2 regions of the Halalkalibacter sp. HAAS-P013 genome follow, and region 2 is predicted to be linked to the other one. Evidence: riboswitches for the same ligand, from Rfam matches in the RefSeq annotation. Region 2 holds a riboswitch; the other holds the start of a gene.

Region 1 (8,203 bases), 340 kb from region 2:
ATGTAGCTCCTTGGTATACATATGGTAAGACAATATCAATCATTTTGTTCTTTTTTGAATCTGTAAACATAGAGACAATCTCTTCTGTTAATGTGGTTTCTAACGATATTCGTTCATGCAAATGACGCATTGGCTTAGGTATCGTGATTTTTCGGATGCAAGCCCAAGCACCTTTCCCAGTATTTTGAATCACGATTCCAGTTATAAAAACCGTGCATCGTGCATGAACTTGTGAATCCGTTCCAACCATCAGTCGATAATTGCCACGTGGATTTAATTTTATAAATTTAATAATTCGCTTAAAGACTTGTTCAAACGACATGTTTTTTTCTTGCAAATTTTGAAATTTGTAGTGTAACCTTTCTTGTCGTTTCAAATGATCACCTACATTTACTTGGTATAATATCCATCATATGCAAGCAAGCTATATTTATTAGTGAAATCAGAAAATTAAGGCTACTATCCCTAAAATTCGACTAAATCAATAAGAAATGTTTGCGCATAAGGTGTAGTGGTAGTAATATAGATAGAGAATTCAAAAAAAACTTTTCCCAAAACAATATTTGTTGTGAGAAAATAACATGTAATGTTATGGGAATAGTTCGAGCACACTAAAGACAGAAAATATTAGGAGTGGTAGAAATGAGCAAACAACAAGTTGGAGTCATTGGACTTGCAGTAATGGGTCGTAACCTAGCGCTTAACATTGAAAGCAGAGGGTATAGTGTTTCTGTATTTAACAGATCTTCTGAAAAAACGGAGACTATGTTGAAAGAAGCAGAAGGTAAGAATGTCGTTGGTACATATAGTATTGAAGAATTTGTTGCTTCACTAGAAACACCAAGAAAAATTTTATTAATGGTACAAGCTGGCTTTGCTACAGATGCAACAATTGAGCAGCTTTTGCCACACTTAGAAAAAGGCGACATTTTAATTGATGGTGGAAACACGTTCTTTGAAGATACTCGTCGTAGAAACAAAGAGCTTGCTGAGTCAGGCGTTCATTTCATTGGAACAGGGGTATCTGGTGGTGAAGAAGGAGCGCTTAAAGGGCCTTCTATTATGCCAGGTGGGCAAAAAGAAGCATATGATCTTGTAGAGCCTATCTTCAAGGATATTTCTGCAAAAGTTGGCGGAGATGCTTGTTGCACATACATCGGTCCAGATGGTGCTGGGCACTATGTAAAAATGGTTCATAACGGAATTGAATATGGTGATATGCAGTTAATTTGTGAGTCTTACCACCTTATGAAAGATGTTCTTGGACTAAGTGCACAGGAATTACATGAAACATTTAAAGAGTGGAATGAAGGCGAACTTGATAGTTACCTAATTGAGATCACAAAAGACATCTTCACTAAGGTGGACGATGAAACTGGAAAGCCTATGGTTGATGTTATTTTAGATACAGCTGGCCAAAAAGGGACTGGAAAATGGACAAGCCAAAGTGCGCTTGATTTAGGTGTACCTTTATCGATCATTACAGAATCTGTTTTCTCTCGTTTTATTTCAGCGATGAAAGAAGAGCGTGTGAAAGCAAGCAAAATTCTAAGCGGACCGAACACTACGTTTGAAGGCGATAAAAAAGAATTTGTTGAAAAAATCCGTAAAGCATTGTACTTAAGCAAAATTTGTTCTTATGCTCAAGGGTTTGCTCAAATGAAAGTAGCTTCTGAAGAGTATGATTGGAACTTAAACTTAGGAAATATCTCTATGATCTTTAGAGGTGGATGTATCATCCGAGCTCGTTTCCTTCAAAACATTAAAGAAGCTTACGATCGTGACACAAATTTAACGAACCTATTACTAGATCCTTACTTCAAAGAAATCGTAGAAGGCTACCAAGAAGCTGCTCGTGACGTAGTGGCTACAGCTGTTAAGCTTGGAATTCCTGTTCCAGGTCTTGCAAGTGCGTTAGCATACTTTGACAGCTATCGTACAGAAACACTTCCGGCTAACCTTCTACAAGCGCAAAGAGATTACTTTGGTGCTCATACGTATCAACGTGTTGATAAAGAAGGAACATTCCACACAAACTGGATGGAAAAATAATAAATTGTGTAAGGTGGCTTCGACTTAGTCGAGGCTGCCTTTTTTGTTTGGATAATTTTGTATTTATTATTACATTGTATTCTGGTACGATGAGCTTACCTGAAAAGGAGGACGATTCATGTCAACATTTTATGTAGAGAAACTGAACTTTAATGAACCTAAGAAAATAGCGGAGATGTTTGATGCGTTGTTACAGGAATCTACGGACAATGTAGAGGAATTAGAATCATGGCTTAAAAAACAGTCAGAGCTATTTGATGCCATTGAGGAAGCAATGTCTGGGCATTACATCGACTTTCAATGTCAAAGTGACTCTAAAAAGGCAAAAGAGATTTTTGAGCATGACCAAAGTGTCATTGACCCCCTTTTTAAGAAATATAATTCTTTATTTGATGAGGCATTTTTATCTTCTAAGGCAAACGGCCAATTAGACCCTATTTTGTATGAACAGTTGATTAAAAGAAAACAAAATGCAAAAGAAATTTTCAGATTAGAAAATATTGACTTAGAAGTAAAAGAAGATGCGCTTGCAACGAATTATTTTGAACATACAGGAGGATTAACCGTTCAATGGGGTAATGAAGAACTGACATTAAGTGAACTTTCTCCATACATACAAGACCCTGATCGTAATACGAGACAACAAGCTCTTACTTTAATTTCTGAAGCCATCCTCTCCAAGGAAGCAGAGCTGCAACAAATTATGAATGAGCTTATTGTGTTACGTCATCAAAAAGCTCAAAACACAGGGTTAACGAATTACAGGGATTATATGTTTAAAAAATATGAGCGCTTTGATTATACGCCACAGGACTGTAAAAACTTAGCAGTATCAATTCGTAAGTATGTCAAACCGCTCAAAGAAAAATTACAGAAACAGCATAAGACTGAACTAGGTGTTGACACGTATAGACCATGGGATAGACAAGGTGTTCCACAAGAGCAAAAGCCATTACAACCTTTTACAACAACTGAGGAGCTTATTGAAAAGTCGAAGGTTATCCTTGGAAACCTTGATCCACGGTTTGCTGAGCTTCTAACAACGATGGATGAACGTGGGATGCTTGATTTAAATAGTCGAAAAGGCAAAGCGCCTGGCGGTTTTTGTTCTAATCTCCCTGTATCACAGCTTTCGTTTATTTTTATGAATGCATCCAAGACACAAGATGATATGATTACTTTGCTTCACGAAATGGGGCATTGTATTCATAATGACTTAATGAGAAAGCAACCAATTGGAGACTATCGTGAGACACCAATGGAATCAGCAGAATTAGCAAGTATGTCAATGGAACTTTTGACTATGGACCAGTGGAATCTCTTTTATAAAGATGAGGCAGATCTTATACGTGCAAAGAAAGAGCAGTTAAAAGGAATAATCGATTTTCTTCCTCTTGGGATGATCATTGATCAGTTCCAGCATTGGATGTATGAAAATCCAGATCATACATCTGATGAACGCGATAGAAAGTACAAAGAACTGATGCTAAATATAGACTCGAATGTGGTAAATTGGAATGGTTATGAGAAATGGCAACAAACAGCTTGGTTGCGTGTTCTTCATATTTTTGAGGTGCCATTTTATTATATAGAATATGTGATTGCCCAACTAGGAGCAGTCCAAATGTACAAACAATACCGGGAAAATCCAGAACAAGCACTTGAAAATTATAAAAAAGCATTGGCTCTCGGTTCATCGAAATCTTTACCTGAAGTATATGAGGCGGCAGGAATTCGCTTTGATTTCTCAGATTCGATGATTCAAGAATTAATGGTATTTTTAGAACAAGAATTAGAACAGTTACAGTAAAACAAAAAGAGTTGTCAGTTCAGTATGGCAACTCTTTTTGTTTGTTGAGACCTTATAGAAAGGGAATAGGGATATGGGGGAAAAAGAGCCTAATCATAATACTGATTTCCAGTTTTATTTTATTTATTTATGTATGTTTTTTACATGTTCAAATCATACATTACAGTCATTTCAAACTTGAGCGAGGCATTGATTATGTCATTATATTAGGAGCAAGAGTAAAAGGAGCCGAACCTACCTTATCCCTTTGAAGACCAAATTACGACGATATTAATTAACTACGTTTACAACTTATTTTATAGGCAATGATAAAGCGATGGTTGATAAATTTATTGAAAAATAATAACAACGAAGGGGTATTGAGATCCCTACTTAGGAGCATTTCTTAATAAGAGGATGAAAGTTTTTTAATATATTTAAAAGTATTAGTTGAATTTTGAATTAGAGATTGATATTATTAAAAGTAACACTAATAAACATAAAAAATAAATAGCGATAAACTTCTTATCCAGAGTGGTAGAGGGACAGGCCCTATGAAACCCGGCAACCATCAAGTTTAAATATTAACTTGAACGGTGCTAATTCCTGCAAAGGTGTAACCTTTGAAAGATGAGAGAAATGTATTTATTAATACTAACCTCTCTTTCAAAAAAGAGAGGTTTTTTTAATGGAAAGAAGGCTTATCGCTCAAAAGGAGCGATCATTAATGGAAAGAGCAGTGTTTGGTGCAAGTGAATTTTTCAGTCAACAGGCTTTTATTACAGATTTTCGTGGTATTGAGTATGTTCAAATTAGACAATTAAAAGGAACAAATGTAGATATAGTAGAAATATGGTTTGACCCTTGGAAAGTATCCTATAATGAATTATTAGATTTGTTTTTTGATTTGCATAACCCAACAATTAAACAAGGTCAGCAATTTAAGAATCAGTCCTTTATTTTCTTTAATAATTTTAATCAATTAAAAATAGCCAAACAAAAGAAAAGCCAGCTAAAACAAGTATTTAAAGATGAAATAATCACAGAAATTATTCCGGTGTTTGAACATATTAATACCCCGGAGGAGATAAAGCTAATATCATAATAAACCTCATATTTGGATGCGATGCTAATGAAGTAACTTTTTGAATGGAAAAAGACGGCTGATCAAAAGCAGCCTTATTGTTTTATCATGGAAAATAAAAAAGTATTTGAGATGGCGGTTTGTATGAGCAGTGGACAAAAGGGGAAGAACGGATCGTTTACTGCACAGCCTAATGATGTAACACGTGATGTATATGATCGCATGCAAGTCATCCTATCTAGTGATACACTGTTCATAAGTTATCTTATGGGTCCATTAGAAAAAAATGTTTATAAAATAAATATGTTTTCATACATTTATATATACGCACATTAATAACTCTAGCCGTTTCAGAAAAGTGAAGACAAGGGAGGAGTAAAATGGCTATAAGACCACCATTGTTACAAAGAGGAGATACGATTGGATTGGTTACAGCTGGCAGCCCTCTTGATGCTAATATCATAAATACTAGAGTTCAAACAATTAGGGATATGGGTTTTAATATTGCTTTTGGCAGGAACGTTTATTCATTTGAGGGCATCGTCGCTACAACGGCAGAACAAAGAGCTGAAGATGTGATGAACATGTTTACAGATCCAGGTGTCAAAATGATACTCACAACACGTGGAGGGACTGGGGTTCAGACCATTCTTCCATATCTAGACTACGCTGTAATAAGAGATAACCCTAAAATAATTTCCGGTTATAGTGACATTACAGTACTACTTAATATTTTGAATCAATTTAGTAATTTAATTACCTTTCATAGCTTAATGCTTGTTGATTTTAGAGCAGATACTCCATCTTATAATTATAATCAATTCTTTCAAGCTAATTCTACATTACTTTCTCCTAGATCTATTCAAAATCCACCCAATATGCCACTGATGAGTTTAGTTCAAGGTAATGTAACGGGTCCCATAGTAGGTGGAAATATGACTTCGCTCATTAATACACTGGGTACACCATATGAATTTGATACAAAAGGTAAAATACTTTTCTTAGAAGAAATCAATTCTCCTACGACAATGATTTATCGCTACTTTACTCAGCTATCGATGTCAGGAAAATTCCAAGATTGTATTGGTATTATTATGGGGGAATGCACCAATTGTCCTGTGTCTTATGGCACGACATATATAGATTTAATCAGAGATTGGTTAGTCCCCTTAGGAAAACCTCTGATGGTCAACCTTGCTACAGGACATGGAATTTATAAAGCTGCTATTCCAATAGGTGCATCTGTAAACCTCAATACAATAGATAATACATTAACTGTACTTGAACCAACTGTTTCTGTTTAAGTTTGAATTACTCAGTTTTTTATTATGTGAAAAAAATGAACAATATGATTTTAAATAAAAAATAATCAATTTATTTATGTAAACTATACTCAAGTTACTCTCTATGGTAATTTTTTATTGTAGTATACTCCTAATAATAGAGAGGTGGATTATGAATGGAAATTCATAATTTAATTGAGTCAAAACAGTATTTTGTCGATGAAACAAAAGTGAATTACTATGTTGTCTATGAGAAATTTGAAAACATTGAGGCTTTGCTTAAGGAGAACAGAGTGGAAGAAAGAAATCAGGGAACGGAAGAAATCATATACATTTTTCATGGCTACGGTAAAGCAGATCTATTACAGAGAGTTTGTAGTTATCGGCTAGATGTTGATCGCCAATCCATTAATGACACACTAAATACTATAAAAGAAGAGCATAAAGAAATTTTCAAGTAGAATGGGGGAGTAGATGGTAATCCACTCCTAATTTTAACTCTTGTAACTTATACATTAGAAAATATTAAACTTAGTCTCGGTAAATTATCAGGCTTAAAAGTCCTTTTATTGAGTTAGAGACTGCGTTAATCCAATAAAGGGTTAGCGCTTTTTATTATTGTAGTTATTGTACTGATAGGACAGTTAAATTGCGATTTCCTTTTAACCCTAGTTTATTGCAAATTGATCGGGTGTCTAGTTTAGATATTACAGGGGTAAGTATTTTTTATTCGACAACAGTTCAGGTTAAAAATTTAATTATTGAGGTGAATTTGATAGGAAGGAGGCTTTATGGAAAAATGGTGAAATTAGCAGCAATTATTTTTCAGTCATAACTATAAAGGGTAACGCTCCTGCAGCAGGAGCGCTTTTAACTAACGGTACAGGATTTCGTCAGTACCCCCCTTTTTTGATTTCTGCTATTTTATTTGTTATTTTAATTGAGCTTAATGCAGACTTTAGGTCATCAATCAAATCATCAACATCCTCAATCCCTACCGAGTAGCGAACAAGCCCCTCTGGAATTCCTAATGCAGCGCGCTCTTCTGGTGTGTTTTCTATATGACTCGTTGTACGAGCTGGACCTACAGTTGTTTCAACTGCCCCAAGGTTAGCTGCTCTATTTGCAAATTTCAATTTAGGTAAAAATTCGCGAACCGACTCCAATTCACCTTTAACAGCAAAGCTTAACATACCACCGAAGCCACGCATTTGCTTTTTTGCAATTTCATGGTTAGGATGGGTTTCTAATCCAGGATAAAATACTGCATCTACTTTCTCGTGCTTCTGTAAAAAGCGAGCAATTTTCTCGGCACTCTGACATTGCTGATTGATTCTTAAATGGAGCGTTTTCATCCCGCGTAATAGCAAATAAGCGGCCATAGGATCAAGGCTAGCACCGTTAATTTCACGATAATGAAAAATTCTTTCTTTGAGTTTCTCATCATTACTACAAACGACACCTCCTAGTGCATCAGCGTGGCCACCTAAGAATTTAGTTGCACTATGGATGACTAAGTCAGCTCCAAACTCCAAAGGATTTTGGAGGAGAGGAGTAGCGAATGTATTATCGACAAAGACAAGGGCACCAACTTTGTGAGCGACTTTGACCATTCGTTCGATGTCTGTAATTTTTACGGTCGGATTTGTAGGGGTCTCTAAGTAAAGAATTTTGCAGCCTTTTTTCACTTCGGCTTCAAGGATTTCGTGATTGCCAGTTTCACAAAGTGTGACGTCTACATTGAGTTTAGGAAGGAATTCTGAAAAGATTTTATTTGTTCCACCATACGTGTCTTTAATAGAAACAAGACGGTCTCCAGGTGATAGTACTGTAGCCAAAGAGTTACTATTAGCAGCCATACCTGTTGAAAAACTAGTGACCGCTTTGGCATTTTCTAGATTTTTCACCTTGTCTTCAAAAGCTTGAACCGTGGGATTCGTGTTTCTTCCATATATATGACCAGGCTTTTTACCAGTAGCAACTTGGAACCAGTGA
Region 2 (8,203 bases):
GGTGGTTCTGGCTTTGATAGTCTTGGAGTTGATCAAAAGTCTACATATGAAAATAATATCATAGGGAAAACGCGAGAGGACTGGGAAATTTGGTTGAAAAATAACTTGTAAAATCGTAAATAATGGTCATGTGTATCGAACCTTCTTTTCTGTTTTCTCATATTGTGTAGTAAGACGATTTTGACGAAACGAGCAATGGGAATAGGTGTTCGTAAAAAGGAGGGTTTCAAATGCGTCTTGAGCGTTTAAATACAAACAAATTCAAAGCATTCCTAACCTTTGATGATATGCGTGAACGAGGATTAACGAAAGAAGACTTATGGCAAGACTTGCCGAAAGTTCATGATTTATTTCGTGATATGATTCTAGAGGCAGATGATGAACTTGGTTTTAAAGTAGATGGACCTATTGCGGTAGAAGTCTACGCAATGCCCGCGCAAGGAATGGTCATTATCGTTTCGAAAAGTACATCAGATGAAGATTTTGATGAAGAGGGATTTGAAGAAGGATATATTGAAATGCAAGTGACCCTTGATGAAACTGAAGATATCTTCTATGAATTTGCTGATATCGAAGATGTAATTGCTCTATCTTCTAGGCTTTTCCCGTTCGGAATTCAAGGTGGATCACTTTATTCATATAAAGACCAATATTTCATCAAATTTGAAGAGTTTGATGTCGATTTTGTCGATGAGGAAACATTTGTTGCGTTGCTTGCTGAGTTCGGAAACCCATCAACCGTTTCTTCTTATGTCGTTGAGGAGTATGGAAAACGACTCATTAAATACGATTCTATACGAGAGCTTTATGGAACATTCATTAATAAATAAGAACTGATAATTTTGTTGTCAGTTCTTTTTTTGTGAATAGGGAAGAGTAGCAAGTTTTTTTGAAATCTTTAAAGAAAAGTTATATTTAAGCTGGAAAAGTTAGGGCTGTTTCATTATAGTAAGAAGTGATAAAAAGCTTTAATCCCATTATTGAGGTGAAAAAGGAATGGCAGAAAATAAACAGCAAGCAGAACAATTAGACGTGCTTGCAGCGACACAAAGTGTCATTAAAAAGGCGTTGGACAAGCTTGGTTATCCAGAAGAAATGTATGAATTGATGAAAGAACCGATTCGTATGTTAACCGTTCGAATTCCTGTTAAAATGGATGACGGTTCGACTAAAATTTTCACTGGGTATAGAGCTCAGCATAATGATTCAGTTGGTCCAACAAAAGGTGGTGTCAGATTTCACCCAAGTGTAACAGAAAAAGAGGTGAAAGCTCTTTCTATTTGGATGAGTTTAAAAGCCGGCATCGTCGACCTTCCTTATGGTGGCGGGAAGGGAGGAATTATTTGTGACCCACGAGAAATGTCTTTCCGTGAACTTGAGCGTGTCAGTCGTGGGTATGTTCGTGCGATTAGTCAAATCGTAGGTCCTACAAAGGATATTCCTGCACCTGATGTTTTTACAAATTCTCAAATTATGGCTTGGATGCTCGATGAATATAGTCGCATTCGTGAATTTGATTCTCCTGGGTTTATAACAGGGAAGCCTCTTGTTCTTGGAGGTTCCCATGGCAGGGAATCGGCAACGGCTAAAGGAGTGACAATTTGCATTCGTGAAGCGGCTAAGAAAAAAGGAATTGATTTAGACGGAGCTCGCGTTGTTATACAAGGTTTCGGAAATGCAGGGAGCTTCTTAGCGAAGTTTATGCATGATGCAGGTGCATTAGTTGTTGGAATCTCGGATGCTTATGGTGGTCTATATGATCCTGACGGCTTAGATATTGATTACCTATTAGATCGTCGTGATAGTTTTGGTACGGTTACAAAGCTTTTTAGAGATACGATCTCCAATCAAGAATTGCTTGAATTAGATTGTGATATATTGGTGCCAGCGGCAATCGAAAATCAAATAACGGAAGCAAATGCGGACCGAATTAAAGCATCGATTGTCGTAGAAGCTGCCAATGGACCGACAACAATGGAAGCAACACGTATTTTAACCGAGCGTGATGTTCTTCTCGTGCCAGATGTTCTAGCAAGCGCCGGTGGAGTAACGGTTTCGTATTTTGAATGGGTGCAAAATAATCAAGGATACTATTGGACGGAAGATGAAGTAGAAGGAAAGCTGGAAGCTGTTATGGTTGGTTCCTTTGATAATATATATAGCTTAGCTAGAATTCGGAAAGTAGATATGCGTCTAGCGGCTTACATGATCGGAGTACGGAAGATGGCTGAAGCATCAAGGTTCCGTGGCTGGGTGTAATTAAATAAAGGATAAAAGGGAGACTCGGAAAGATCAAATGTGCCTACATATTAGAAATTTGGGACAATTTTGTGAGTTTCCCTATTTGATTTATGAAGAGAAGGTGAACATTATGATAAGGGAAGAGGTCGTTATAGTAGGTGGTGGGCCTTGTGGGCTTGCAGCAGCTATTGCTTGTATGGAGCAAGGACTCAGGCCACTTGTGATTGAGAAGGATAATGTCGTTAGTGCCATTCATCGTTATCCAACTCACCAAACATTTTTTAGTACGAGTGAAAAGTTGGAAATAGGTGGTGTGCCATTTGTAATTGAAGAACGAAAACCTAGACGAAACCAAGCACTTGTCTATTACAGAGAGGTGGTTAAGAGAAAAAATATACGGGTTAGAGCATATGAACAAGTTGAAACTGTTCAAAAGCAAAAAGAAGGTCATTTTTACATAAGAACATCAAAGGAAGAATACGTAGCCGATCACGTAATTATTGCTACAGGTTATTATGATTCTCCAAATATGATGAACATACCAGGGGAAGATCAGAGCCACGTATTTCATTATTTCAAGGAAGCTCATCCTTATTTTGATATGGACGTTGTTATAATCGGAGGTAAGAATTCAGCTGTAGATGCAGCATTGGAGCTAGAAAAGGCAGGGGCTCGAGTAACGAATTTGTACCGCGGCAGTGAATATTCTACTAGTGTTAAGCCTTGGATCCTGCCAGAATTTGACTCTCTTGTTCGTCATGAAAAAATAAACATGGTGTTTAATGCAGAGGTCGTAGAAATTACATATAATGAAGTTGTCTACCAAGTAGGAGAAAAGATAGAAAGGGTGCCTGCCCAATTTGTCTTTGCGATGACTGGTTATCATCCAGACCATTCTTTTTTAAGAGAAATGGGGGTTCTTGTTGACCCGGCGAGTGGACGACCATATTTTGATCCTGATTCAATGGAAACAAATGTAGAAGGATTATATATTGCAGGTGTCATCGCGGCTGGAAATAATGCGAATGAAATCTTCATTGAAAATGGACGTTTTCACGGGGGACAGATCGCTAACTCTATTCAAAGTAAGAAAAAATAAAAAATAGGCAGTCACAAAGGTGAGTTCTTTGACCTTTTGTGACTGCCTCGAAGCAATGAGCCAAGCCGTCGTAATCCTTTGAAGACTGTTATGAGTGGATTTCTTATAACAGGAGCGCGACGAGCATGCCATTGCTAATTTTTCAGAAGGTCTTTATCTGACCTTTTGAGACCTTGTATCGTATGATTTAAGAAGTCATTAATTTATAAAATGGGTGCTATGGGTTATTTATAAAAAAGTTCCTGAATCGTTGAGTGATCCGTCGATTGTTCTAAAACAGCCATGAGCTTCAGTCTTGCCTTTTGGCCATTTAAACCATTTGTAAAAATGATGCCGATTTCTTTTAACGAACGACCGCCGCCCTCGTACGCATAAGTATCTTGGACGACGCCGTTGAAACAACGCGATACCAGTACTACCGGAATGTTACGGGTGATCAATGACTTTAGTGCAGGCATAATGGTTGGAGGGACATTCCCTTGACCGAATGCTTCAATAACTAACCCGTCAATGTGAGTGGTAGCGACGGCTTCGATGATTGTTTCGTCCATGCCAGCATAGGTCTTTAACAAAGCTACTTTTTTCGTCATTTGTGTTACAGGATGGCAATCACGTTTCGTTAATGTATGGTGAAAAAACACCCCGCGTTTTGTAACAATTCCAATTGGGCCGTATTGAGGGCTTTGAAATGTCGCAATATTACTTGAATGAGTTTTCGTTACATTTTTTGCTGTGTGAATTTCGTCATTTAAGACAACGAGAACTCCTTTTCCTCGTGCCTCGTCACTTGCTGCTACTCTTACTGATGCAATTAGATTATGTGGACCATCTGCACCAAGCTCATTACTAGAACGCATCGCTCCTGTAATAATCACCGGAGTATCCCAATCAAGAATAAGGTCTAGTAAATACGCTGTTTCTTCAAGGGTGTCCGTCCCGTGAGTGACAACAATGCCATCTAATTGATCGTCTTTTACTCGCTCTTTTAACCTTTTTGCTAAATCAACCATTAAACTAGGAGTCATGTGAGGAGAAGGTAAATTTAAGTAATCATCCACAATCACAGAGGCAATGGTTGATAGCGATTCGATAGTGGAATATAATGGGTTTATTAAGTTTGGTTGGACTGCTCCATGTTCATTTTCTTGCATGGCGATGGTGCCACCAGTATGTAAAACAAGAATTTTCTTCAAAAAGGTCACCCCAATTTCACAATGTTTTGCATAATTATATTATATTACCATATAAGCTTTGGTTTGAGTAATAAATCGTAACGCAAGGAGAAAGGATTGGCGAATTGTTTGCACTTATTACAGCAGCAATAGCTCCAGGAATGGCATTATTATCATATTTTTATTTGCGAAATCATTATAGTTCGAATACGGTTTCGCTTGTTTTTCGAACGTTTTTAATTGGAGTGTTACTTGTATTTCCTGTTATGGTTTTACAGTATGCATTCACGACGGAAGGGTATTTTACACATCCGTTTACAAGAGCCTTCTTTTTGTATGGGTTCGTGGAAGAATTCTTTAAATGGTTTCTACTTTGGGTTTTTGTGTATCAACATGCGACCTTTGCGAGACGCTATGATGGAATCGTCTACGGCGCCTCTCTTTCACTAGGATTTGCAACATTAGAAAATGTTTTTTATTTAATAGCTAATGGCTTAGAAACAGCTTTTGGCCGAGCTTTATTGCCTGTATCTAGTCACGCTTTGTACGGTGTCATCATGGGATATTATCTTGGAAGAGCTAAAGTAGAAGAAGATAAAAGGGGGAAACATTTGACGTTGTCGTTAAGTTTGCCTATTATTTTACACGGCGTCTATGATTTTATTTTGCTTTTTTTCGGAATGTATTTCTTAGTTGCGATAATTCCATTTATGTTTTTTCTATGGTGGGTAGCGTTAAAAAAGGTGAAGCGAGCTCATCAATTAGATGTATAGGTTTGTAGAATTTAATAAGTAAAGGGTGATCAATATGGCTGAAGGACGTTATCGTGTTGTGATTCGTTGTCCAGTTTGTAGTGAAAAATATATTCTACGTGGGAGTAGAAATGAAAAAGGTGAATATGAAACAGGCTTCAAGCGTTGTGTCTGCGGAAATGAAGAAAACTTAAATATTGATGCTTCCTTAGAATAAAAAATTAAATATGTATTGATCGTTGCTGTTGCGCTTTTTTCTAATGATTTAATCTACTTGCAGGAAAAATTTTTCTTGCAAAAGTTCGAAATTTGTTGTAATTTTGATTAAATGAAAAATATGAATAATTGATTTTCTTATCAAGAGAGACGGAGGGACTGGCCCAAAGATGTCTCAGCAACCAGCCGATTTCGGTCAGGTGCTAAATCCATCAAGTTGACGGCTTGAAAGATAAGGAGAGGCGATTGATAACACAACCACCTTCTTCTTATTTTAAATAGAAGGTGGTTTTTAATATTTATTAATGAATGATATAAATGTGGAGGTCTTATAAATGAACCGTGAGAAACTTGAGACAATCTTAGTACAAATTGGAAATCGTTCAGATAATCCAACAGGGACCATTAATACACCTGTGTATTTTTCAACTGCATATAGGCACACGGGAATTGGGGAGTCGACAGGGTATGATTACGCAAGAACAGGTAATCCAACTAGAGAGGTCGTAGAAAAAGCGATAGCGGAGTTGGAAGAGGGGGAACGAGGTTTTGCTTGCAGCTCGGGGATGGCAGCCATTCAAACGGTTCTTTCTCTTTTTGAACAAGGAGATGAAATTTTAGCATCACAAGATCTGTACGGAGGAACCTATCGTTTATTTGAACAAGGATGGAATCGTTGGGGTTTAACTTTTTCTTTTGCAGACCCTCGTAACCTTGAACAGTTTGAAAACTGTATTACTGATAATACAAAGGCATTATTTATCGAAACGCCTACGAACCCATTAATGCAAGAAGCGTCGATTGTTGAACTAGCTAAAATAGCCAAAAAATACGGAATTTTATTAATTGTTGATAATACGTTTTATACCCCACTTTTGCAACAACCACTTGTGGACGGTGCAGATATCGTTATACATAGCGCTTCTAAATATTTAGGTGGCCACAACGATGTGATCGCTGGGCTCATTGCTGCAAAAGGAGAAGAGCTTTGTGAACGTATTGGTTATTACCATAACGGGATCGGAGCAATCTTATCAGCTTTCGATTCATATCAGTTAATTAGAGGGATGAAGACTCTGGCCCTTCGAATGGATAAACATCAAGAAAATGCGAAAGCAATCGTAAAATATTTAGAGGCGCAAGAAGGTGTAATAGACGTCCTATATCCTGGAAAAGGTGGAATGATTTCTTTTCGGATATTAAAAGAAGAGTGGGTCAACCCATTTTTACAGCAGTTGAAACTCGTCTCTTTTGCAGAAAGTTTAGGTGGGGTTGAGAGTTTGATGACGTACCCTGCTACGCAAACACATATGGACATTCCTGAAGATATTCGTATAGCAAATGGTGTTTGCAATCGCTTGTTGCGTTTTTCTGTTGGGATTGAGCGGGCAGAGGATTTAATTGCTGATCTTGATCAAGCATTCCGTCAAGTGAAAGAGAGGGAGAATGAATGAGCTTTTTAGAACAACTAGCATCAAAAGTCTTAATCGGAGATGGAGCAATGGGAACGTTGCTATATGAGCAAGGAGTCGACCAATGCTTTGAAGAAGTAAATGTAAAAAATCCAGATATCATACTAAATGCTCATAAGAAATACGCCTTGGCTGGAGCTGATGTGATTCAATCTAATACGTATGCTGCGAACAAACTGAAGCTAGAAAAATATGGGCTAGAGAAAGAGGTTCGCTCCATCAATCGCTCAGGCGTACGTTTAGCAAAAGAAGCTTCTGGTGAGAATACGTTTGTACTAGGAACTGTTGGAGGGATTAGACGGTTTCAATTAGAAGAATGGAGCCTTGACGAGATAGAGGAAGCCTTCAAAGAGCAAATGAATGAGCTATTAACGGAAGGCGTTGACGGCCTTTTGTTAGAGACGTTTTACGATTTGGAAGAAGCTACGATGGCTGCAAACCTTGCGCGAAAATTAACAGGTTTGCCTTTAGTTGTAAATTTGTCACTCGGAGAAATAGGTGTGATGAATGGTGGGATTGCCGTTTCTGATGCGTTTGAACAACTGACAGCTATAGGAGCTGATGTGGTTGGATTAAATTGTCGGACAGGTCCGTTTCATATGCTTCGTTCATTTGAAACGATTGCGTTACCGAAAAAGGGGTTTTTATCTGCGTACCCAAATGCAAGCTTACCTGATTATCGTGATGGGCGTGTGTTCTACCAATCGAATGCAGATTATTTTCAAGATATGGGAGAGAAGTTTATTAAGCAGGGGGTTCGTTTATTGGGAGGTTGTTGTGGTACGACGCCTGAGCATATTGAAGCATTTGCAAAGGTGAGAGAAACTACAGAACCGATCACTAGTAAAACGGTCCGGCCATTAGTTGGATTCATGCGGGAATCCATTGAAATTCCGCGAAAAGAAAAGCCGCTTCCAGAAATTGTGAAGGAACGAAAGTCTGTAATTGTTGAGTTAGATCCACCTAAAAAATTAAGTACAAAGCGGTTTATGGAAGGCGCAAAAGCACTTAAGGAAGTGGGAGTAGATGCTGTTACAATGGCTGATAATTCGCTTGCCTCCCCGAGAGTCGATAATTTAGCTCTTGGTGCAATGATTAAAGAACAGATAGGTGCAAGGCCGCTTGTCCATGTTACTTGCCGTGATAGAAACTTAATTGGGCTACAGTCTCATTTAATGGGATTAAGTGCATTAGGCATTGATGATGTATTGGCGATTACAGGCGATCCGACGAAAATTGGTGATTTTCCTG

What was found. Region 2 has a riboswitch for S-adenosylmethionine ahead of AC1FXP_RS02720 (methionine biosynthesis PLP-dependent protein). Riboswitches for the same ligand answer to the same signal wherever they lie in the genome.
Region 1: linked by a shared signal. The riboswitch ahead of AC1FXP_RS00985 (peptide-methionine (S)-S-oxide reductase) and the one ahead of AC1FXP_RS02720 (methionine biosynthesis PLP-dependent protein) in region 2 are both predicted to bind S-adenosylmethionine.

Annotation. Positions count from the first base shown of each region.
Region 1 is NZ_JBWQTU010000001.1:176,353-184,555, forward strand. It holds gene AC1FXP_RS00970 (ribonuclease H-like YkuK family protein) at 1-322, opposite strand, end outside; gene gndA (NADP-dependent phosphogluconate dehydrogenase) at 643-2,052, shown strand; gene AC1FXP_RS00980 (M3 family oligoendopeptidase) at 2,171-3,862, shown strand; SAM riboswitch class I at 4,364-4,478, shown strand; gene AC1FXP_RS00985 (peptide-methionine (S)-S-oxide reductase) at 4,530-4,946, shown strand; partial or broken gene AC1FXP_RS00990 (hypothetical protein) at 4,998-5,261, shown strand; gene AC1FXP_RS00995 (S66 peptidase family protein) at 5,306-6,229, shown strand; gene AC1FXP_RS01000 (hypothetical protein) at 6,385-6,669, shown strand; gene AC1FXP_RS01005 (cystathionine gamma-synthase family protein) at 7,102-8,203, opposite strand, start outside.
Region 2 is NZ_JBWQTU010000001.1:514,124-522,326, reverse strand. It holds gene AC1FXP_RS02755 (MerR family transcriptional regulator) at 1-111, shown strand, start outside; gene AC1FXP_RS02750 (genetic competence negative regulator) at 231-830, shown strand; gene AC1FXP_RS02745 (Glu/Leu/Phe/Val family dehydrogenase) at 997-2,259, shown strand; gene AC1FXP_RS02740 (YpdA family putative bacillithiol disulfide reductase) at 2,372-3,340, shown strand; gene AC1FXP_RS02735 (asparaginase) at 3,565-4,533, opposite strand; gene prsW (glutamic-type intramembrane protease PrsW) at 4,638-5,285, shown strand; gene AC1FXP_RS02725 (hypothetical protein) at 5,320-5,481, shown strand; SAM riboswitch class I at 5,616-5,719, shown strand; gene AC1FXP_RS02720 (methionine biosynthesis PLP-dependent protein) at 5,816-6,934, shown strand; gene AC1FXP_RS02715 (bifunctional homocysteine S-methyltransferase/methylenetetrahydrofolate reductase) at 6,931-8,203, shown strand, end outside.